DNA from 2 places in the Streptomyces javensis genome. Region 1 is predicted to be linked to the other one. Evidence: riboswitches for the same ligand, from Rfam matches in the RefSeq annotation. Region 1 holds a riboswitch; the other holds the start of a gene.
What was found. Region 1 has a riboswitch for glycine ahead of gcvP (aminomethyl-transferring glycine dehydrogenase). Riboswitches for the same ligand answer to the same signal wherever they lie in the genome.
Positions count from the first base shown of each region.

Region 1 (11,844 bases):
CCGCCAGCGGCTGGTGAAGGGCGTATGGCCGCCGCGGCTCACCCGTGCCCAGCTGATCGTCGCCCTGCTGCTCTTCGGCCTCGGCCTGGGCCTCGCCATCCAGGTGCGCTCGACCAACGAGAACAGCGTGCTGCGCGGCGCCCGGCAGGAGGACCTGGTCCGGATCCTCGACGAGCTGGACTCGCGCACCCAGCGGCTCCAGGACGAGAAGCGCCGCCTCGAGAACCAGCGCACCGAGCTGGAGAACAGCTCGGACCAGGCCGAGGAGGCCCGGAAGCAGACGCTTCAGAAGGAGCAGCAGCTGGGCGTGCTCGCGGGTACGGTGGCAGCACAGGGTCCTGGTATCACGATCACCATCGACGACTCCCGGGGCTCCGTGGAGTCGGACATGCTGCTCGACACGGTCCAGGAGCTGCGCGCGGCGGGCGCCGAGGCGATCCAGATCGGCAAGGTGCGGGTGGTCGCCGGCACCTACTTCTCGGACAGCGGTGGCGCGATCCGGATCGATGGACGGAAAGTGACGCGACCGTATGTTGTGAAGGTGATCGGCAAGCCGGAGGATCTGGAGCCGGCCCTGAACATCCCGGGCGGGGTGGTGCAGAGTCTGGAGAAGGAGCAGGCCACTGTGTCCGTGCAGCGGGAGAAGAAGATCGTTGTGGATGCCTTGCGATCGGCGAAGCGCCCTGACTACGCTCGGTCGTCATCACGGTGAGGCGGTTCGAAATGAGGGTCTCTCGGGGAGACCATGTGGACGCGGGGGGTCAACGCACCGGAAGATCCGCGCGTGATGGAAACTGTCTGGTGGTCACGGACGTTGTGAGGGTGTCCGGACCGTCTGGTGTGTGCATCGAGGGTTTGTCCTGCCCCACGGGCGGGTCTGTTTCAGTCAAGGGGAATCGCCCGTGAAGTTGTTCGGGAAGTTGTTCGGTAAGAGTGCCCGCCAGGATGGCGGCAGCAGCACCGCTCGCCACCGCGCCTCGCGTGCCGCGGAGGAGAGCGGAGGGGGAACCGAGGAGCGCCCGCTCTTCCGTGACCAGGTCGGCGGGCAGGGCGCGTCTGTTGACCCCTCCGCGACCGGGCCCATAGGTTTCGAGGACCCATCGGCCTCTCACAGTGGTGGAGGGTTCGGCTTGCCGGTCTGTCAGCGGTGTGGCCACCGGAACGCGGAGGCCAGCCGGTTCTGCTCCAATTGCGGCGCCCCGCTGCGGGGCGGCGCGCCCTCCGAGCGTGCCTCGGAGACCACCTCCACCATTTCGATCTCGGGTCTCGAGGCGTACGACTCCGAGGTGACCGGGCAGACGCCGCTGCCGTCGCTCAGCCCGGAGGCGCAGGCCGCCGTCGAGGCGCTGCCCCTGGGGTCGGCCCTGCTGGTGGTCCGCCGCGGGCCGAATTCCGGCAGCCGCTTCCTGCTGGACAGTGATGTCACCACGGCGGGCCGTCACCCGCAGAGTGACATCTTCCTGGACGATGTGACGGTCTCCCGCCGCCATGTGGAGTTCCGGCGCGGCCAGGACGGCAGCTTCACCGTCTCGGACGTCGGCAGCCTCAACGGGACGTATGTCAACCGGGAGCAGATCGACGCGCCGGTGGTCCTGACCAGTGGGGACGAGGTGCAGATCGGTAAGTACCGGCTGGTCTTCTACCCGAGCCAGCGGGGCGTCGGCATCTGACCCGTCAGGGGAGGTCCATGCTTCAGACACCGTCGGGCGGTGCCGATACCGGCACCGCCCCCACGGGCAGCCGGTCGATGAGCATCGGCACCGTGCTGAATCTGTTGCGGGACGAGTTCCCCGAGGTCACCATCTCCAAGATCCGCTTCTTGGAGTCGGAGGGGCTGGTGGAGCCGCGGCGGACGCCGTCCGGCTACCGCAAATTCAGCCAGCGGGATGTGGAGCGGCTCGGCCATATCCTCCGGATGCAGCGTGACCACTACCTGCCGCTCAAGGTCATCCGGGAGCATCTGGACGCCCTGGAGCGGGGGGAGCCGTTGCAGCTTCCTGCCGTTTCGCAGGGAGCGCAGCAGCCCGGGCCGCTCGACGGCAGCCCCCGCACGGCCCCGGACGGCCTCACGGCCGCCCGGGTCGGCCGGGCCGAGCTGCTGGCAACGGTCGAGGTCAGCGAGGCGGAGCTGGCCGAATGGGAGTCGTACGGGCTGCTCGCGCCGACCGCGGACGGCGGATACGACATCGAGGCGGTGACCGTCGCCCGGCTCATCGCCGAACTCGGTCGTTTCGGCCTGGAACCACGTCATCTGCGAATCATGAAAGCCTCCGCCGAGCGCGAGGCCGGAATGGTCGAGCAGGTGGTCGCCCCCCTGCGGTTGCATAGAAACCCGCAGACCAGAGCGCATGCGGAGGCCAGTGTGCGGGAGCTCGCCACGCTCTCCGTACAGCTGCACGCGGCCCTGGTGCGGTCGGCTCTGAGGGTCCAGGAGCGGTGACCGACCGGGCCCCGACTATCCAAACCGGCCGGGCACGTCCTAGGGTTGCTGTGTGAACGAGCTCGACGTCGTGGGTGTCCGGGTGGAAATGCCCTCCAACCAACCGATCGTGCTCCTGCGTGAAGTGGGAGGCGACCGCTACCTCCCCATCTGGATCGGACCAGGTGAGGCGACCGCGATCGCCTTCGCTCAGCAGGGCATGGCTCCGGCGCGCCCGCTGACCCATGACCTTTTCAAAGACGTACTCGAAGCCGTCGGCCAGCAGCTCACGGAGGTCCGGATCACGGATCTGCGCGAGGGGGTCTTCTACGCGGAGCTGGTCTTCGCCAGCGGCGTGGAGGTCAGCGCCCGGCCGTCCGACGCCATAGCGCTCGCGCTGCGCACCGGAACGCCGATCTACGGCAGTGACGGAGTGCTGGACGATGCCGGTATCGCGATCCCGGACGAGCAGGAGGACGAGGTGGAGAAGTTCCGCGAGTTCCTCGACCAGATCTCGCCAGAGGACTTCGGAACCAGCAGCCAGTGAACCGTAAGCCGGTCCTCGCTCGCGCATTCGAGTAGCCTTTCCCGGACGAGGGACACGGGAAACCACCCTTAGGGTGATTATCACTCGGCGTGCCGAGTGTGGCGATCGTTGACGCACCCCGGGTGACTGCCTACCTTCAAGATGGCAGGTCGAGGACGGAGGTCGGCGTGAGAAGCAGCGGCGACGGCACGGCGGCCGGAGGTCCGTACGCGCTCCAGGGGAGCGCATCGGCCGATCCGGCATTGAAGGCTCGGGTCGCGGCACAGGCCGCGCCGCCGCGTGAGCCCGCCGCGGGGGGTACGGAGCGGATCGGATACCGCGGACCCACCGCGTGTGCGGCCGCGGGGATCACCTACCGCCAGCTGGATTACTGGGCCCGCACCGGGCTGGTGGAGCCGAGCGTCCGGCCGGCGTACGGCTCGGGCAGCCAGCGGCTCTACAGCTTCCGGGACGTGGTCGTCCTCAAGATCGTGAAGCGGCTGCTGGACACCGGCGTGTCCCTCCAGAACATCCGGGCGGCGGTGACCCACCTCCGTGCCCGGGAGCTCGACGATCTGGCCCAGATGACGCTGATGAGCGACGGCGCGACCGTCTACGAGTGCACCTCGCCCGACGAGGTCGTGGACCTCCTCCAGGGCGGCCAGGGCGTCTTCGGGATCGCCGTGGGCGTTGTCTGGCGGGATGTGGAGAGCGCGCTGTCCCAGCTGCACGGCGAGCGGGTGGACACCGGCGAGACGCTGGTCCGGCACAACCCGACCGACGAGCTCGCGGCGCGCCGGAACCGGGCCGGTTAGAAACCTTCGGCTGAGCGCCCCGGGGCGACCTGACCGCCGCCCCCGGGCCCGCCCCCGGCCGTTGTGCCGCCCCATTGTCAGTGGTGTGCGGCAGCATCGGAGGTGTGAGGGGTGCGCCGACGATTCTCCATCTGGACATGGACGCCTTCTACGCCTCGGCGGAGCAGGCGGCCAAGCCCAGCCTGCGCGGAAAGCCGGTGATCGTGGGGGGTCTGGGGCCGCGCGGCGTGGTGGCCACGGCCTCCTACGAGGCCCGGGTCTTCGGGGTGCACTCGGCCATGGCGATGGCCCAGGCCCGCCGCCTGTGTCCGAACGCGGCGTTCCTCATCCCCCGCTTCACGCTCTACCGCAAGGTGAGCGACGCGGTCATGACCCTGCTGCACACCCTGTCGCCCCTGGTGGAGCCGCTGAGCCTGGACGAGGCGTTCGTCGATCTGGAGGCGGGCGGCACCGAGCCCACCATCGAGGCGGCGCGCGCCGTGGCGGAGCGGCTGCGGGCCGACATCAAGGCGGTCACCGGGCTGACCGGCTCGGTGGGGCTCGCCGGCTCCAAGATGCTCGCCAAGATCGGCTCGGAGCAGGCCAAGCCGGACGGTCTGGTGGTCATCGAGCCAGGGACGGAGCGCGAACTGCTCGGCCCGATGTCGGTGCGGACACTCCCGGGCGTCGGCCCCGCCACGGCGGAGACGCTGCGCCGGGCCGGGATCCACACCGTGGCCGAGACGCGGGAGGCGGGCGAGGCGGAGCTGGTGCGGCTGCTGGGCCGGGCCCACGGCGCATCGCTGTTCCTGATGGCCGAGGGCCGGGACGAGCGGCCCGTCGTCGCCGAGCGGGACGCCAAGTCCATCTCGGTCGAGGACACCTTCGACGTCGACCTCACCGACCGCACCCGGGTGCAGCTGGAGATCGCGCGGCTCGCCGACCGCTGTGTGCGGCGGCTGCGCGAGGCGGGCCGCTCGGGGCGGACGGTCGTGATCAAGGTGCGGCGGTACGACTTCTCCACACTCACCCGTTCGGAGACCCTGCGCGGGCCGACCGACGACCCGGCGGTGGTGCGGGAGGCCGCGGCGCGGCTGATCGACGGGGTGGAGACCACGGCGGGTGTGCGGCTGCTGGGGGTCGGCGTCAGCGGTCTGGCGGACTTCACGCAGGAGGATCTCTTCGCGCAGGCCGCGCAGGCCGCGCAGGCCGCCCAAGCAGCGGAACCGGGTCAGGCCGCCCAAGCCGCTCATGAGGCCGTGGGGGACGCCGGGCGCCCGCCGGGGCCGGAGAGACCAGAACCCGTGGGAGAGGGCGCGGGAGAGGCTTCTGAGGACGTTGAGAAGCCGCGGCGCTGGCTCCCGGGCTCCGATGTACGGCACGCCGAGTACGGGGCGGGCTGGGTGCAGGGGAGCGGGGTGGGCCGGGTGACCGTGCGCTTCGAGGAGCCGTGGTCGCCACCGGGCCGGATACGGACGTTCCCCGTGGACGACCCGGCGCTACAGCCCGCCGACCCGCTGCCGCTGCTGCGCCCGAACGCGGAGGTGGAGCCGGACGCGGAAGCGGAGCCGGAAGCGGAAGAAGCCGCGGGCCAGGACGGGGGTCAGCCCGTGACGTCCAGGCCGTAGTGGTGGTAGAGCTGGAGTTCCTGCTCGGGGGAGAGATGGCGGCCCACTCCGAAGTCCGGGGCGTCCTTGATCAGGGACCGGTCGTACGGCACCCGCAGGGTGTCGCCGACGACCTCGCTCGGTTCGAGCGGCACGAAGACGTCCCGGCTGAACAGTCCGGTGCGCACCGCCGCCCATTCGGGCTCGCCGGTCGCGTCGTCGAGATAGACCTCGTCCACGGTGCCGATCTTGGCGCCCTCGCGGTCGAATGCCTTGCGGCCGATCAGGGTCCGCGGGTCGATATCGGTCTGCACGCTCTCTCCCACAGGTGGCAAACAGATGAACAAGCGGTTAGCAAGTGCCCATTGCTACCTACAAAAAGCCACATCGCCGCACTCGGCCACTCGAACGCCCGCGACCGTCCCCCCTGGCAGAACCGCTGGTACGCTGACTGTGGCTGTAGACCCCGTGCGGGAGAGTCCTCCGCCGACGCTGTCGGAGGCGCCGAAGGAGCAAACCCTCCCCGGAATCTCTCAGGCACACGTACCGTGCGGGTGAGGTCACTCTGGAAAGCAGGGTGGGCCACGGGCGAGCAGCGTTCCGGAACCCCTCCTCACCGACGGTGAAAACCGGTCAGGCGGTATGTGGGCCGGTGAAGCTCTCAGGTTGAGATGACAGAGGGGGAGGCCGTCCGGGCACCCGAGCCGCGGTGCCCCTCGAAGGTCGTCACAGACCAGGAGGCCCCCGCAGATGACCGCCAATCGCATCGCACTCTCCGACTTGGAATCCGGTACTCCGTTCGAGCGGCGCCACATCGGCCCGGACGGCGAGGCACAGGCCAAGATGCTCGCCCAGGTCGGCTTCGGCTCGCTGGACGAGCTCACCGAGGCCGCCGTACCGGACGTCATCAAGAGCACCGAGGCGCTGGACGCCCTGCCGCCGGCCCGCAGTGAGCCGGAGGTCCTCGCCGAGCTGCGCGCGCTCGCCGACCGCAACCAGGCGCTGCCGTCGATGATCGGTCTCGGCTACTACGGCACCCACACCCCGCCGGTGATCCTGCGCAATGTGCTGGAGAACCCCGCCTGGTACACCGCGTACACGCCCTACCAACCGGAGATCTCCCAGGGCCGGCTCGAGGCGCTGCTGAACTTCCAGACCGTCGTCGCCGATCTGACCGGGCTGCCCACGGCCGGGTCCTCGCTGCTGGACGAGGCCACCGCGGCCGCCGAGGCGATGGCGCTGTCGCGGCGCGTCGGCAAGGTCAAGGAAGGCGTCTTCCTGATCGACGCCGACTGTCTGCCGCAGACCATCGCGGTCATACGGACCCGCGCCGAGCCCACCGGTGTCGAGGTCGTCGTCGCCGACCTGGCCGAGGGCATCCCGGACGAGATCGCCGAGCGCGGGGTCTTCGGCGTGCTGCTCCAGTACCCGGGCGCCTCCGGTGTGGTGCGCGATCCGCGCCCGGTCATCGAGCGCGCCCATGAGCTGGGCGCCGTCGTCACCGTCGCCGCCGATCTGCTCGCGCTCACCCTGCTCACCTCGCCCGGTGAGCTGGGCGCGGACATCGCGGTGGGCAGCAGCCAGCGGTTCGGCGTCCCGATGGGCTTCGGCGGTCCGCACGCCGGTTTCATGGCGGTGCGCGACGCCTACGCCCGCAACCTGCCCGGCCGTCTGGTCGGGGTCTCCGTGGACGCCGACGGCGACAAGGCGTACCGGCTGGCGTTGCAGACCCGTGAGCAGCACATCCGCCGGGAGAAGGCCACCAGCAACATCTGCACCGCTCAGGTGCTGCTGGCCGTGATGGCCGGGATGTACGCCGTCTACCACGGCCCGGACGGGCTCGCGGCGATCGCCCGCCGCACCCACCGCTACGCCTCCGTGCTCGCCGAGGGGCTGCGGGCCGGTGGGGTCGAGGTGGAGCACGGCACGTTCTTCGACACCCTCACCGCGCGGGTGCCGGGCCGGGCCGCCGAGGTCGTCGCCGCGGCCCGCGAGGCCGGGGTCAACCTCCGGCTGACCGACGCCGACCACGTCGGCATCGCCTGCGACGAGACCACCGGCCGCGCGCAGCTCGCCGCCGTATGGTCCGCCTTCGGGGTGGACGGCGGCAACGGTGACGCCTCCGGGATCCCGGGGATCGAGGAGCTGGACGCCTCGGCGCCGGACGCGCTGCCCGCGGCCCTGCTGCGCCAGGACGGCTATCTGTCGCACCCGGTCTTCCACCAGTACCGTTCCGAGACCGCGATGCTGCGCTATCTGCGCCGCCTGGCCGACCGGGACTACGCCCTGGACCGGGGCATGATCCCGCTGGGCTCGTGCACCATGAAGCTCAACGCGACCACCGAGATGGAGCCGGTCACCTGGCCGGAGTTCGGCGCGCTGCACCCCTTCGCACCCGCCGAGCAGGCCCAGGGCTATCTGACCCTGATCCGTGAGCTGGAGGAGCGGCTGGCCGAGGTCACCGGCTATGACAAGGTCTCGTTGCAGCCGAACGCCGGGTCCCAGGGCGAGCTCGCCGGACTGCTGGCGGTGCGCGCCTACCACCGGGCCAACGGGGACACCCAGCGCACCGTCTGCCTGATCCCGTCCTCCGCGCACGGCACCAACGCCGCCAGCGCCGTGATGGCCGGTATGAAGGTCGTCGTGGTCAAGACCGGCCAGGACGGCGAGGTGGACACCGACGACCTGCGCGCCAAGATCGAGCAGTACGGCGACCAGCTGGCCGTCCTGATGGTCACCTACCCCTCCACCCACGGGGTGTTCGAGGAGCACATCACCGAGATCTGCGCGACCGTGCACGACGCGGGTGGCCAGGTCTACGTGGACGGCGCCAACCTCAACGCGCTGGTCGGGCTCGCCGAGCCGGGCCGGTTCGGCGGCGATGTCTCGCACCTGAACCTGCACAAGACCTTCTGCATCCCGCACGGCGGCGGCGGCCCCGGCGTCGGCCCGATCGCGGTGCGCGAGCATCTGGCGCCCTACCTCCCCAACCATCCGCTTCAGCCCGCCGCCGGACCGGCCACCGGCGTCGGCCCGGTCTCGGCCGCGCCGTGGGGCTCCGCGGGGATCCTGCCGATCTCCTGGGCGTACATCCGGCTGATGGGCGCCGAGGGGCTGCGCCGCGCGACCCAGGTCGCGGTGCTCGGCGCCAACTACGTCGCCAAGCGCCTCGAGCCGCACTACCCGGTGCTCTACACCGGCCCCGGCGGCCTGGTGGCCCATGAGTGCATCGTGGATCTGCGTCCGCTGACGAAGGCCACCGGCGTGACCGTGGACGATGTGGCCAAGCGCCTGATCGACTACGGCTTCCACGCGCCGACGATGTCGTTCCCGGTCGCCGGGACGCTGATGATCGAGCCGACCGAGAGCGAGGATCTGGCGGAGCTGGACCGGTTCTGCCAGGCGATGATCGCCATCCGGACCGAGATCGAGAAGGTCGGCTCCGGCGAGTGGACCAAGGAGGACAACCCGCTCCGGAACGCTCCGCACACGGCGGCGTCGCTGACCGGGGAGTGGGACCACTCGTACTCCCGGGAGGAAGCGGTCTTCCCGGCCGGGGTCTCGGCGGCCGACAAGTACTGGCCGCCGGTGCGGCGGATCGACGGGGCCTACGGGGACCGTAACCTCGTCTGCTCCTGCCCGCCGCTGGAGTCCTACGAGGGCTGAGAGGCCTCAGCCCGACGATGCGTCAACGGGGCCGGTTCGGCGGATGCGCCGGGCCGGCCCCTGGTATGTACGTGCCGTCGACGGCGGTGGTCAGGCCGCGGTGACGACGTGCTCGGAACCCAGCGGTCGGCACGGTGCGATCACGCGCCCGTCCGGCAGCAGCTCACCGGTGTCCTCGAAGAGCAGGACGCCGTTGCACAGCAGGCTCCATCCCTGCTCCGGGTGGTGCGCCACCAGATGGGCGGCCTCCCGGTCGGCGGAGTCGGCTGACGGGCAAGGTGGTTGATGCTGGCACATGACAGGGTTCTTTCGCTGCGGAGTGGTGAAGGTCCTGCGGCTCGCCGCGGCGTCCATGGCCGCCCCCCGTGGTTGAGTCGGTCGATTGCTCCAGTGTTGCCCTACGGCCTGGAATCCGCAGGGATTTCGCGGTACCGGTCTCGCTAGATAATGACGCATCACCCGTCCGGACGGTTCATCGCGGCCGGACTGTTACGAGGATGCTGCGGAGCGCCCCGTGACCCGGCGGTCACGGGGCGCTCCCGGCCTGATGAAGGCCCAGGTCAGGCGGGTGAGCCAAGCAAGGGGACGCGGGTCAGCCGGTGGGTGAGTACGGGCAGCAGATCGGTTGCCCGGTGCGCCCGGTGCGCCGCGATACCGGGCGGGGCCGGGGCGAGCGGTACCAGCAGGTCCCCGGAGCCGAGGCCGCCTTCGGCGCCGTCCGCGGTCAGGTCGCCGTGCAGCCAGAGCGTGACCATGTAGAGCTCGGGGATGGACAGCAGCCGCGGCTGGTACGCCGAGGGCAGCGACTCGGCCTCGCCCAGGGCGAGTTCGGCCGAGCTGACATAGGGGCCCTCGGAGAAGTGCGAGAAGGCCCAGCCGTCGGCGGTGAGCATCGCCTCCGCGGCGGCCACCGTACGGTCGCCGTCGCGGATCAGGAATCGCCAGCCGGTGAGCCGGGTGCGCGGCGGGCCGTCGGAGGCGGTGATGTCGTCCAGGACATGGACGGGGAGCGGGAGTTCGGGTTCGAAGGGGCCGGTGAGCGTGGAGAGCACGGGGGTGCGGGCCTCGCGGACGGCGGTGGGGGAATCAAGGGCCGTGAGGACGCTGCGCAGGGCGGGCGCGGGGGCCTGGGGCACATGCAGCGGCATGGTGGGTCGCCTCTCGCTTTGAAGACACGGTGAAGCGATAGCGGGCCGGGTTTGGGCGGCGCTGTCGGTGGAACACGGGTCAGAGGGGAGCCGGAACAGACCGTTCGGGCGTTATCTCTCTGCCTCGTTAGCCGAGTTTATACGACAAGTGTTCCCGTTGTGTTTCGTCTAGCCGCTGCCGATATCGCCGACAAGAGGATATCCAGACCCCGGGAAGGCGGGGATTTTCCCCGATTCAGTGCCAGATGAACGGATATGACCTGGCATTTTGAGCCCCGCGCGGTAGGCTGGAACTCGCTGGTCCATTTCCCCGGCGCAATGCGCAGTTCCACAGAGCCTACCGGCTGGGTGGGGATCGCGGGGCGTTATCGATCACATTGGTGGGCATCATCGAGCGTGGTGTGCACACCGTTGGCGCCGATGATCCACTCGAGGAGGGACGCTTCGATGGGGGAGAAGCTCATAGCCGGTGAGTTCGACCCGTCCGGCCGGCGACGGCAGCGCGTCCGGTTGCGGCAGTGCCTCGACGGGCTGGGTCGGCTTCTGGCCGACAAGCGATTCGACCGCCCGAAGAATCTGATGGGGCTGGAGATCGAGCTGAATCTCGCCGGGGCCGACGGGCTGCCGAGGATGATGAACGCGGAGGTTCTGGAGCGCATCGGGAGTCATGATTTCCAGACCGAACTCGGGCAGTGCAATCTTGAAGTAAACATCGTGCCCCACCGTTTGCACGGACGCGTTCTCGATCAGCTCTCCGAAGAGCTCCGAACCGGTTTGTCATATGCCGATCGCAAGGCGCGAGAAGTGTCCTCCGAGATCGTGATGATCGGAATTCTGCCCACCCTCGCCGCGGACGATCTGGGATCCACGAACCTCTCCTATGACGACCGTTACAAACTTCTCAATGAGCAGATGCTGGCCGCCCGCGGCGAGGATTTCCTCATCGACATCGAGGGCCGGGAGCGATTCACCTACGCCAGCTCGTCCATCGCCCCCGAGGCGGCCTGCACCTCCGTCCAGCTCCATCTCCAGGTCACCCCGGGCCGCTTCGCGGACGCGTGGAACGCCGCGCAGGCCGCGGCCGCCGTACAGATCGCGGTGGGCGCCAACTCCCCCTTCGTCTTCGGCCACGAGGTGTGGCGCGAATCCCGGCCGCCGCTGTTCCTCCAGGCCACCGATGTGCGCCCGCCGGAGATCGCCGCCCAGGGGGCCCGCCCGCGCACCTGGTTCGGCGAGCGCTGGATCGACTCCGCGTACGAGCTGTTCGAGGAGAACCTGCGCTACTTCCCGCCGCTGCTCTCCACCGGCGAGGACGAGGACCCGCTGCGGGCGCTGGACGAGGGCGGGGTGCCCGAGCTCCAGGAGCTGGCGCTGCACAACGGCACGATCTACCGCTGGAACCGGCCCGTCTACGACGTCGTGGACGGTGTGCCGCATCTGCGCGTGGAGAACCGCGTGCTCCCGGCCGGGCCCACCGTCACCGATGTCATCGCCAACGCCGCCTTCTACTACGGGCTGGTCAGGGCGCTCGCCGAGGAGTCCCGCCCGGTGTGGACCCGGCTGCCGTTCGCGGCCGCCGCGGCCAACTTCGAGGCGGCCTGCCGCCATGGCATCGACGCGGTCCTCCAGTGGCCCAAATCCGGCCGTTCGGCGTCCCTGACCCGCACCTCCGCCGTCCGGCTGG
Region 1 is NZ_BAAAIF010000021.1:119,907-131,750, reverse strand. Features, by position in the region: gene ABD329_RS20915 (DUF881 domain-containing protein) at 1-712, shown strand, start outside; gene ABD329_RS20910 (FHA domain-containing protein) at 843-1,670, shown strand; gene ftsR (transcriptional regulator FtsR) at 1,688-2,440, shown strand; gene ABD329_RS20900 (bifunctional nuclease family protein) at 2,493-2,966, shown strand; gene ABD329_RS20895 (MerR family transcriptional regulator) at 3,134-3,760, shown strand; gene ABD329_RS20890 (DNA polymerase IV) at 3,865-5,367, shown strand; gene ABD329_RS20885 (PRC-barrel domain-containing protein) at 5,343-5,660, opposite strand; glycine riboswitch at 5,808-5,905, shown strand; glycine riboswitch at 5,906-6,034, shown strand; gene gcvP (aminomethyl-transferring glycine dehydrogenase) at 6,097-9,012, shown strand; gene ABD329_RS20875 (DUF5999 family protein) at 9,103-9,309, opposite strand; gene ABD329_RS20870 (hypothetical protein) at 9,573-10,160, opposite strand; gene ABD329_RS20865 (glutamate-cysteine ligase family protein) at 10,608-11,844, shown strand, end outside.

Region 2 (11,844 bases), on a different contig from region 1:
CCCCGTCCCGTCTCAGCTGTCGGTCTTCTTCGTCACCTTCTGTGCCGACGCAGGCCCGGGCTTCTCCTCCGGTGCCTGGTCAGCCGCGTTCTCGGGGTGGTGGCAGGCCACCTGGTGGCCGGTGGCCAGCGACACCAGCGGCGGCTCCTGCCGCTTGCACACCTCGGTCGCCTTCCAGCACCGGGTGTGGAAGCGGCAGCCGGACGGCGGGGCGATCGGCGAGGGCACATCGCCCTTGAGCAGGATCCGCTCCCGCTTGGCGCGCCGCCTGGGGTCCGGCACCGGCACCGCGGACAGCAGCGCCTTGGTGTACGGGTGCATGGGGCGCTCGTAGAGGTCCTTGCGGTCCGCCAGCTCGACGATCTTCCCCAGGTACATCACCGCGATCCGGTCCGAGACATGGCGGATGACCGACAGGTCGTGCGCGATGATCACGTACGTCAGGCCCAGCTCGTCCTGGAGGTCGTCCAGCAGGTTGACCACCTGCGCCTGGATCGACACATCCAGCGCCGAGACCGGTTCGTCGGCCACGACCAGCTTGGGCTTGAGCGCCAGCGCCCGGGCGATGCCGATGCGCTGCCGCTGACCGCCGGAGAACTCGTGCGGATAGCGGTTGTAGTGCTCGGGGTTGAGCCCGACCAGCGCCAGCAGCCGCTGGACCTCCGCCTTGACGCCACCCTCGGGGGTGACGCCCTGGAGCCGGAAGGGCGCGCTGACGATCGCGCCGACGGTGTGCCGGGGGTTCAGCGAGGAGTACGGGTCCTGGAAGATCATCTGGACGTCGCGCCGCATCGGCCGCATCTGAGCGGTGTTCAGATGCGTGATGTCCTTGCCCTCGAACTCGATCTTGCCCGAGGTGGGTTCGAGCAGCCGGGTGACCAGCCGCCCCATGGTGGACTTGCCGCAGCCCGACTCGCCCACCACGCCCAGGGTCTCCCCCGGCCGGACGTCGAAGTCGAGCCCGTCGACCGCCTGGACCGCACCGGACTGCCGCTGGAGCAGCCCCTTCTTGATGGGGAAGTGCTTGACCAGACCCGACACCTTGAGCAGGGGCTCGGGCGACGTCGTCGCCTTCTCCGGGACCGTCATCTTCGGATCCTTCGTGTCGGTCACAGCTTCGGCGCAATCTCTTCGGTCCAGATGCGGGTGCGCTCCTCCTGCGTCATATGGCACGCGGAGAAGTGCCCGCCGCCCCCGGCCTCACTGAGCTCCGGCCGCTCGGTGCGGGTGATGTTGTCCTTCGGCACATCGGCGTACGGGCAGCGCGGGTGGAAGGCGCAGCCGGACGGCACGTTGATGAGGCTGGGCGGGGAGCCCTTGACCGGGATGAGCCGCTCGGTCTGGTCGCGGTCGATACGGGGCATCGAGCCCAGCAGCCCCCAGGTGTACGGATGCTGGGGCTCGTAGAAGACCTTCTCGGCCGGGCCGCGCTCGACACAGCGGCCGCCGTACATCACCAGCAGATCGTCGGCGAGCTCGGCGACCACGCCCAGGTCATGGGTGATGATGATGACCGCGGAGCCGAACTCCTTCTGGAGGTCCCGGATGAGGTCGAGGATCTGCGCCTGGACGGTGACGTCCAGGGCGGTGGTCGGCTCGTCGGCGATCAGCAGCTCGGGGTTGTTGACCAGCGCCATCGCGATCATGGCGCGCTGGCGCATCCCGCCGGAGAACTCGTGCGGATAGCTGTCCACCCGCTTGTCGGGCTGCGGGATGCCGACGCGGTCCAGCAGCTCGATCGCGCGCTTGCGGGCCACCTCCTTGGTGACCTCGTGGTGCACCCGGTACGCCTCGATGATCTGGCGGCCGATGGTGTAGTACGGGTGCAGCGCGGACAGCGGATCCTGGAAGATCATCGACATCTCGCGGCCGCGCAGCTTGCGCACCTCGTCGGGGTCGGCGCCCAGCAGCTCCTGGCCGTTGAGCCAGATCTCACCGGAGATCCGCGCCTTGCGGCGGCCGTACTGGCCCGCGGTGTGCAGCCCCATGATGCCGAGCGAGGTGACGGACTTGCCGGAGCCGGACTCGCCGACGATGCCGAGCGTCTTGCCCTTCTCCAGCCGGAAGCTGAGCCCGTCCACGGACTTCACCAGACCGTCGTCGGTCGGGAAGTGGACGTGCAGATCGCGCACCTCGAGGAAGGCGGTGGGGGCGGGCGAGCCCGCCGCCGCCACCTCGCCCACGGCGGCGGTGCCGGTGGCCGGCAGATCGCCGTTCCCGGGCTGTCCGGAGGACTTGGTCAGGTCGGTCATCCGAGCCTCACTCGCGGGTCGATGACGGCGTACAGGAGGTCCACGACGAGGTTGGCGAGCACGATGAAGACGGCCGCGATCAGGGTGACGCCGAGGATGACCGGCAGGTCCTTCTCGGTGATCGCGTTCACCGCGAGCCGTCCGAGGCCGGGCAGGTTGTAGGTGGTCTCGGTGAGGACCGCGCCGCCCAGCAGCGCGCCCAGGTCGAGGCCGAGCAGGGTGAGGACCGGGGTCCAGGTCGAGCGCATCGCGTGCCGGCCGATGACCACCCGCTCCCGCAGACCCTTGGCGCGGGCGGTGCGGATGTAGTCCTCGCCCATGATCTCCAGCATGGTGGCCCGGGTGAGCCGGGCGTACATCGCCGCGTAGAGGAAGGCGAGCGTGATCCACGGGAGGATCAGGCTCTCGAACCACATCGCCGGATCGTCACCGAGTCCCTTGTAGTCCACGTTGACCCACTTCAGCGAGTAGCTGAAGATCGCCAGCGAGAGCAGACCGGTGAAGTAGATCGGCAGCGAGACACCGGCCAGCGCGACCGTCATCGCCGAGCGGTCCCACAGGGTGCCCCGGCGCAGCGCGGAGACGACACCGGTGGTGATGCCGCCGACCAGCCACAGCAGACAGGCGCCCGCGGCGAGCGAGAGGGTCACCGGCATGGCGTCGGTGAGCTGCGGCCACACCGCCTGCTCGGTGCGGAAGGAGTAGCCGAAGCAGGGCGCCGGGCAGTGGGTGACGTCCGTGCCGCTGGCGTAGTCCCGGCCGACGAAGAGGCCCTGGACGAAGTGCCAGAACTGCACCAGGACCGGATCACCGAGGCTGAGCTTCTGCCGGATGCCCTCGATGGCCGCGGGGTCGGCCTGCTTGCCGACGAACAGCAGCGCGGGATCGGCACCGGCCCACTTCGGGATCACGAAGAAGATGGCGAAGGTCGTGAGGGTGACGACCAACAGCATCACGACGACGGCGAACAAGCGCCGGATGAGATAAGCAAGCACTGTGCGCGGCCCGGGGGTGGCCCGCGATACCCCGGTCGAGGGGTATCACGGGCCACCGCCCGCGGCCATCACCTGCCCTTCGGGCCTATCGGGTGCGGCGATGGTTAACGTGTGCGGCGGATCGGGTGACCGGCCGTCACTTGACGACGCCCAGCTGGGAGTAGTCGTAGCGGCCGTTGTAGGCCGCCGACGAGAAGGCGTTCGTCAGCCGCGAGCTGCGCCAGGTGATGTTCTTCTCGTAGATGAACGGCATCTGCACGGCCAGGTCGCTGACCTTGTGGTTCATCTTCTGGTAGATCGCCCCGGCCTTGTTGGGGTCGGTCTCCTTGAGCGCGTCGTCGAAGTACTTGTTGATCTCCGCGTCGTTGGTCTCGGAGACGTTGTAGTTACCGGTCTGCTCGATGAAGCGGCCGTCGATCAGCGGCTGGGAGAAGCCCTGGCCGGTGGGGAAGTCCGGGCCCCAGCCGGTCATGGACAGGCCGTAGCCGCGCTTCTTCATCACCGACGGCGAGCCGGTGATGCTGGCCGAGGTGGAGCCCTGGATCGGCTCCACGTTGAGGCTGATGCCGACCTTCTTCAGCGACGCCTGGAGCGCCTCGGCGGCGTCGACCTCGGCGGGCTGGTCGTTGCGGGCCACGATGCTGGTGGAGAAGCCACCCGGCTTGCCGCACTGCTTGAGCTCGTCCTTGGCCTTGGCCACGTCGGCCTTGCCACCGCGCTTCAGGACACCGTACGGGTCGTAGTCGTCCGAGCCCTTGACGCTCTTGGGGAGCATGTTGGTGGCGATGTCACCACCGGCCTGCGGGCCACCGCGGGTGGTCTGGAGCGACTTGTAGTCGGTGCCGTAGATGACCGCCTTGCGGCAGTGGATGTTGTCGAGCGGCTTGACCTTGGTGGTGAAGTCGACGTATCGGACGAAGCTGGTGGTGATGTTGTCGACGTTGCCCTTGTGCTGCTTGAGGGCGTCGTTGCGGCCCGAGGGGGTCATACCCGTGGCGCTGAGGAAGACGTCGTAGTCGCCCTTGATCAGCAGCCGGTCGATCGCCTCGAGGTTGGAGTTGAAGGTGACCGTGACCTTGTCCGGCAGCGCCGGGCGGATCGGGTCGGACGCCTTCTTCCAGTTGGTGTTGCGGACCAGCGACAGGCTCTTGCCCGGGGTGTACGACTGGACCTTGTACGGACCCGAGGAGAACGGCCGGTTGGTGTACTTGGCGCCGGTGTCCTTGTCCGCCTTCACCGGGGAGCCGGTCGGCATCGCGAGCATCTGCTCGAAGTCACCGTTGGGCTTGGCGAGGTTGAAGACGATGGTCTTGTCGTTCGGCGTCTCGATCGCCTTCAGACCCAGCTTGTCCTTGGACTTGTCCTTGTACGGGCCCTTGTACTCGCTCTTGGGGTCCAGGACCTGGCGCAGGTAGCCGGGGCCGCCGGAGACGACGTCCTTGGCCCAGATGCGCTCGATGCCGTACTTGACGTCCTTGGACGTGATCGGGGAGCCGTCCTCCCAGGTGATCCCGTCGCGCAGGGTGTAGGTGTAGGTCTTGCCGCCGTTGGTGATCTTGCCAGTGGAGGTGGCGAGGTCCGGGGTCAGCTCGTTCGCGGCGTTGCCCGGCTTCGGCGTGTAGGAGATCAGTTGGCGCGCGTAGAAGCGGGAGAAGTCCCAGGCGAACCCGTAGTACTGGCGCTGCGGGTCGAGGGAGTCGAACTCCTGCTTGTTGATGAACTTGAGGGTGCCGCCCTTCTTGGCCGACTTGGCCGCGACACCCTTCACCGCGGCGTTGAACCCGGCACCCGAGCCCTCGTCGTCGGAATCGCCACCACCGCAGGCGGCGGTGGCCAGCAGAGCGCCGACGACAGCCGCCGCTCCGGCGATCCGCCTGCTTCTCGAGAGCCGTTTCATAGTTGCTGCAACCTCCGGGTTAGAGCGGTCCTGAGCATGGCGCCGCGGAATACCTTGGGGAGCCGTCTGCCGGATGTGGCAGGGGCCGCTGATTGCGTTCGAGTACGACCGGGCGGCCGTGTGCCGCGCCGTCATCGGGTGCCCTTCGGATCCAGTGCGTCGCGGACGCCGTCGCCGAAGAGGTTGAAGGCCAATACCGTGACGAAGATCGCCAGACCCGGGATGATCATGAACATCGGGTCGTCCTCGTAGGTGCCGACCGCCTTGGAGAGCATCTGCCCCCAGGAGGCGGTGGGCGGCTTCACGCCCGCGCCGAGGAAGCTGAGCGCGGCCTCGGTGAGGATGTTGGTGGGGATCATCAGCGTCGTGTAGACGGTGATCGGCGCCACCAGGTTGGGCAGCAGCTCACGGAAGAGGATGTAGCGCCGGCCGGCGCCCAGGCTCCGCGCGGCCTCGATGTACTCCTTCTCGCGCAGCGACAGCGTCTGGCCGCGCACGATGCGGCCGACGTACGGCCAGCCGAAGAAGCCGATGACCGAGACCAGGATCGCGATCCGCACCCCGCTGCCGGTCAGTCCCAGCAGGTCGTTGGGGAGCACCGAGACCAGGGAGATGATGAAGAGCAGCTGCGGGAAGGCCAGCAGCATGTCCATCACCCGGCTGATCAGCGAGTCCACCCAGCCGCCGAAGTACCCGGCGATGATGCCGAAAATGGTGCCGAGGACCACCGCGACCACCGCCGCGAGGAAGGCCACCAGCAGCGAGATCCGGGCGCCGTAGATGACCCGGCTGAACACGTCGCGGCCGTTGGACGGCTCCACGCCGAAGAGGAAGTCCGAGCTGATACCGCCCAGGGATCCCTTCGGGGTGCCGAACAGCGGGTCGATCTCCTCCTGGTGGAACTCATTGGGCGGATGCCCGAGCAGGCTCACGATGAGCGGAGCGAAGATCGCCACCAGTACGAGGAAGACGACAACGATGCCACCCGCCAGTGCGAGCTTGTCCCGCTTCAGGCGTGACCAGGCGATCTGCCGCAGCGATCTGCCTTCGACGGACGCTTTGACCACATCCGCCGCTACATCGGCAGTCGCCACCGGATCGCTGTCCGTGCTCGTGCCGTGCAATGGTGCCGTCATCGTGGTGGAGACCCCTCTCGACCGGTGGTGACCGGCCCACGACTCGCCGCTGTGGCGGCTTTGTTCACAACCTGGGTGAAAGTCGCGTTCTGGTACGGAACCTTTCTGGAAGGGGTCGTACGCAGGAACCGCACCCCTTGGAGCGGGAGTCTTCAACGCGTTTGTGATCACCCGCCAGTACTCCCGGGCAATGGATGCCTAACCGTGATGTGAGGAGTACCGCTCCGCTATACGGACGGTCGCGACACGAGAACGCAGCAGTAACCTCGCGCCCGTAATGGGGTGTTCGGCCCGATAGGGGCGGAAGGCCGGGCGGGCAATCCCGTCAATCGGTGCGCGGCTCAGTGCGCGGCGGGGCCCGGTGGCCCAGCACGTGGGACGCGGTGGCCCAGCGCGCGGGCCGGGGTGCCCAGCGCGCGGGCCGGGGTGGCTCAGTACGCGGGACGCGGCGGCGGATAGCCGTAGCCGTACGACGGCGGCGCGGCGGGCGCGGCGCCATAGGCGTCACGGTCGAAGAAGGGCCGGGCGTTGGCCCGCATCCACATGGCGACGGGGTCGTACTCGTCCGAGAGCGCGACCGTGGAGACCGGCAGCCCGTCCGGCACGGCGGTGATCGACTGCTCCATCATCACCCGCACCGACTGCACCGACGCGGCGCCGGTGTCGTACAGATCCAGGCCGATCGCCAGGTACGGGGCGCCCAGCGAGGGCTGCACCCAGGCGCGCCGCAGCGAGCGCACCGCGGCGGTGCGATGCGCGTTCTGCCCCAACAGGGCGTAGAACTGGGGGATGTCGATGGCGGGGTCGGACAGCCGCAGCGGTCCGGCGGGCAGCCGGTCCAGACCGCCCGCGATCCGGCGCAAGTCCGGCCATGGGATGCCCACTCCGCCGCCGCGGGCGTGGGGGTTGAGCCAGAGGCCGTAGCGGTCGCGGTAGAGCGAGTCGGCGATGAGGCGGCCGTCGACCACTTCGTGCGCGCGGTTCCAGCCACTGGCGGCCAGTTCCTGCGCCGAGGTCACACACGGGGCGTAACCGAGGCCGTCCACGTCCATGTTCCCGTACTGGGCGTCGGGCGAGCCGGGCGCGCCGTGCCACAGCAGCATCCAGACCTGGCCCTCGCCGATGGCGTGCAGCAGCGCCTCGTAGGCGTCGTACCGGCCGGGAGCGACCTGCTGCAACGCTCGCTCAACCTGGCCGGCCGCCGCCCCCCAATCCGCGCCCGCGCTCACCTGGGTCCGCCCCTTCTCATCGCCTTGCCCACACCTCACCGGGGAGCGTGCTCGCACCCCTCCTGGTCATCAAACCAGCTTACGGGCCGCGGCAGCGGACCCAGGGGTGAGTCAGAGGTCACGGTCGTAGAACGGCCGCACCCGTCCCAGCATCCAGTCGGCCACCGGGTCGCCCTGCGCCACGTCCAGCAGCACCAGCTGAACCTTCCACGGCACCGGCACCGAACCGAGGGCGCGGCCCAGCGCCTCCACCGCGCGCGCCTGCCCCTCGGGGCCGGGCTCGTCGAGTTGCACACCGACGAAGAGCGCGGGCTCGTCGCCCTCGACGCTGGCCAGGGCGCGCCGGGCGGTCCGCACCCCGGCGCCCTTGGCGAACTCGATCCCGGCGGCGGCCAGGAAGTCCACCGGCTCGTCCTGCCAGTCCGGTTCGAAGAGCCGCACCCGGCCACCGGCGGCCGGGCCGTCGAGCTCGGTACGCCCGGCGCGGCACAACTCCCGGACGGCGGGCGGAGGCAGCGGTACGACCACCGCGCCACCGGGGTTCACCGCGATGCCGAGCTGGGGCGGCAGCCCGCGGGCGAACTCCACGGCCGGGGCGATGGTGAAGGACATATGGGAGCCGACGAGCTGGAGGAACTGCTGCTCGGAGCTGAACACCGGGACATACGCGCCGCCGTCGATCTCCATCGTGGGCAGATCGAGGCTCGGGCTGCCCGGCCCCCCGCCGTTGGGCAGCGGAATCCAGAGGTGGCTGCGGGAGAGCGTCTCGACGATGCGCGCCCCGGCCCCGGGGACGTCGACGGAGGCGGCCATCACCTCTTCGAGCTCATTGCCGGGAAACGCCGGATGCGCGGCGTACCCGCCGTCCGGGAATCCTCCGTGCGCCGGGGCCACTCCGTACTGCTCCGGGAAGCTCATCTTCGTCCAACCGCCATCTCGTCCGACCTGCCCGAAGCACCCTAACCGCTGGGTGGCCCGCGGCCGGAGGGGGCGACGGCGATCTCCACAGCACTTCCCCACCTCCCCCGGGCGCGCCCGCGTCACGCTGTGTGATGCCGATGGTCGATTTCCGGCCACCCACGAGGGAGCGGCGTGATCACTCGAAGGAGATGCAGCGCAGCGCGCTCGCACCTCGCCGGTCCAGCAGCACCGCCGACGCGCACCCCCGCGGCGGCCGCCCCTCCTCCATCCCGGTGATCAGCCGCCGCATCGCGCGCAGATGCCGCCCGAAGGCGTAGGCGGAGACCCCGCGGCCACGGACGGCCTGGCCCTCCAGCGCCTCCGTGGCGCCCACGTCCAGCAGCACCATATGGAGGCTGCGGCCCCGGCGCCGCACGTCCCGGGCCAGCCAGCGGCGGACCCACGGCAGCGCGCCGCAGTCGTGCACCACGACGCTCGCGCCCGAGCGCAGCGCCCGGCGCAGCCCCGCGTAGTGGGCGCAGCGGACCAGCGGGCGGTAGACCGCGTACGGCAGCCAGCCGGGCAGCCGGCGCTCCCATGCCTCGCGGGTGTTCTGCGAGTCGACCCTGATGACGACCGCGCCCGTCTCGTCCAGAAGCGGCACCGTCCGGTTGATCAGCGTGCTCTTGCCGCTGCCCGGCAGCCCGGAGGCGACCAGCACGTCCCCCGCCGGGAAGCGCAGCTCACGCGGGTCCGCGCCGCCACCCTCCGCCCCGGCGCGCAGATCGTGCACCGCGCTTCTTCGACCGGGGCGGGCCGTCGACCCGGAGGGGATGCGGCCACGCCGCGCCGGCAGGAGCCTCTGTGTCGTCGCGTGCGTTTCCTGCCCATGCACCGTGATCGTCCTCCCAGGTCGGTCAACGCTGCTCGTACCCGCAGAGTGTCAAGAAAAGGTAATGTCGGGCAAGGCTGCCCCGGGCCGGACGGCCGGAGCCCGGTCGGATCGGGGCTTCCCTTCTCGGCCATACATGCGATGATGTCGGCGCAACTCCATACCGGCCGCTTGAATCCGCGCGGGAGAGTCCTTGGGCCTTGGCATCCGTGCCGGGTGTCCAGGGCGCCGAAGGAGCAAGTCCTCCCTTGAATCTCTCAGGCCCCGATACCGCACGGACGAGGCAGATCTGAAAAGCGGGCCGCGCGGGCGCGGCTCCACCCAAGGTGCAAGCCGGGCCCCTTACGGGCGTCACGGCGAACCTCTCAGGTTCCGATGACAGATGGGGAGGACGCACGCGTCCTTGCCGTCCGTCCTCGCCGTCGCGCGACCCCGACCCCTGGAGCCTGAATCGTGACCGACGCCCCGCCCACCCCACGCCGTACCGCGCTGGACGCGCGGCACCGCGCGCTCGGCGCCACCATGACCGACTTCGCCGGCTGGGACATGCCGCTGCGCTACGGCAGCGAGCGCGACGAGCACATCGCGGTGCGCACCCGCGCCGGACTCTTCGACCTCTCCCACATGGGTGAGATCTCTCTCATCGGTCCCCAGGCCGGGGAGGCCCTGGACCACGCGCTGGTCGGCCGGCTGTCCGCGCTCGCCGTGGGCCGCGCCCGCTACACCATGATCTGCGACGACGAGGGCGGCATCCTCGACGACCTGATCGTCTACCGCCTCGGCGACGAGGAGTTCCTGGTCGTGGCCAACGCCGCCAACGCCCAGGTGGTGCTGGACGCGCTGACCGGGCGGGCGGGCGGTTTCGAGGCGACCGTGCGGGACGACCGCGACGCCTACGCGCTGCTCGCCGTCCAGGGGCCCGAGTCCCCGGGGATCCTGAAGCGCCTGACCGACGCCGACCTGGACGGGCTGAAGTACTACGCCGGGCTGCCGGGCACCGTCGCGGGCGTCCCCGCCATGATCGCCCGGACCGGCTACACGGGCGAGGACGGCTTCGAGCTGTTCCTGGCACCGGACGACGCCGAGCGGGTCTGGGAGGCGCTGACCGAGGCCGGGGCTCCGGTGGGCCTGGTCCCCTGCGGTCTCTCCTGCCGGGACACCCTGCGCCTCGAGGCGGGCATGCCGCTGTACGGGCATGAGCTGACCACCGACACCACCCCCTTCGACGCGGGGCTGGGCCGGGTGGTGAAGTTCGACAAGCCGGGCGGCTTCGTCGGCCGCGAGGCCCTGGAGGCCGCGTCCCACCAGGCCGACACCGTCACCCCGCGCACCCTGGTCGGCCTGATCGCTTCAGGCCGCCGGGTGCCGCGCGCCGGATACGCCGTGGTGGCCGCCGACGGCTCGGCGATCGGCCAGGTCACCTCGGGCGCGCCGTCCCCGACGCTGGGCAGGCCGATCGCGATGGCGTATGTGGACCCGGAGTACGCGAAGCCCGGCACCGAGGGGGTCTTCGTGGACATCCGCGGTACCCGGGAGCCGTACGAGGTCGTGGCGCTCCCCTTCTACAAGCGCGAGCGCTGAGCTCCTCCGGGCGCGAGCGGTGCCCCGGCCCGTCGCCGAGCTCCCCCAGACGCGAGCGGGGCGCCGGTCCACCACGGTCCCTCGGCGTCGTACCCATCGCGTCCCCTCGGCGTCGTACCCCCTCGGCGTCGCATCCCACCAGCTAAGACCCGTTTCCCAAGCACTCCCCCGTATCCAGGAGAATCGGACCATGAGCAACCCCCAGCAGCTGCGGTACAGCAAGGAGCACGAGTGGCTGTCGGCCGCCGGCGAGGACGGCGTGTCGACGATCGGCATCACCGAATTCGCGGCCAACGCGCTCGGCGATGTCGTCTATGTCCAGCTCCCGGACGTCGGCTCCACGGTCTCCGCCGGTGACACCTGCGGTGAGCTGGAGTCCACCAAGTCGGTCAGCGATCTGTACACGCCGGTCTCCGGTGAGGTCACCGAGATCAACGAGGACGTGGTGAACGATCCGGCGCTGGTGAATTCCGCCCCCTTCGAGGGCGGCTGGCTGTTCAAGGTGCGGGTGACGAGCGAGCCGGAGGACCTGCTCTCCGCCGACGAGTACACCGCCTTCGCCGAAAACTGACCCTCTTTATTCGATCGGGACCCTCGATGTCGCTTCTGAACAGCTCCCTGCACGAGCTCGACCCGGACGTCGCCGCCGCTGTCGACGCCGAACTCCACCGCCAGCAGTCCACCCTCGAGATGATCGCCTCGGAGAACTTCGCTCCGTCGGCGGTCATGGAGGCCCAGGGCTCGGTCCTGACCAACAAGTACGCCGAGGGCTACCCCGGCCGCCGCTACTACGGCGGCTGTGAGCACGTCGACGTGGTCGAGCAGATCGCCATCGACCGGGTCAAGGAGCTCTTCGGCGCCGAGGCGGCCAACGTCCAGCCGCACTCGGGCGCCCAGGCCAACGCGGCCGCGATGTTCGCCCTGCTCTCCCCCGGCGACACCATCCTGGGTCTGAACCTGGC
Region 2 is NZ_BAAAIF010000004.1:67,628-79,471, forward strand. Features, by position in the region: gene ABD329_RS05765 (ABC transporter ATP-binding protein) at 13-1,089, opposite strand; gene ABD329_RS05770 (ABC transporter ATP-binding protein) at 1,110-2,252, opposite strand; gene ABD329_RS05775 (ABC transporter permease) at 2,249-3,247, opposite strand; gene ABD329_RS05780 (ABC transporter substrate-binding protein) at 3,384-5,144, opposite strand; gene ABD329_RS05785 (ABC transporter permease) at 5,276-6,280, opposite strand; gene ABD329_RS05790 (enhanced serine sensitivity protein SseB C-terminal domain-containing protein) at 6,712-7,509, opposite strand; gene ABD329_RS05795 (enhanced serine sensitivity protein SseB) at 7,621-8,427, opposite strand; gene ABD329_RS05800 (AAA family ATPase) at 8,606-9,304, opposite strand; glycine riboswitch at 9,474-9,584, shown strand; gene gcvT (glycine cleavage system aminomethyltransferase GcvT) at 9,755-10,882, shown strand; gene gcvH (glycine cleavage system protein GcvH) at 11,073-11,453, shown strand; gene glyA (serine hydroxymethyltransferase) at 11,480-11,844, shown strand, end outside.
Region 2: it holds a riboswitch for glycine, as region 1 does, so the genes downstream of both, gcvT (glycine cleavage system aminomethyltransferase GcvT) here and gcvP (aminomethyl-transferring glycine dehydrogenase) in region 1, are expected to answer to the same signal.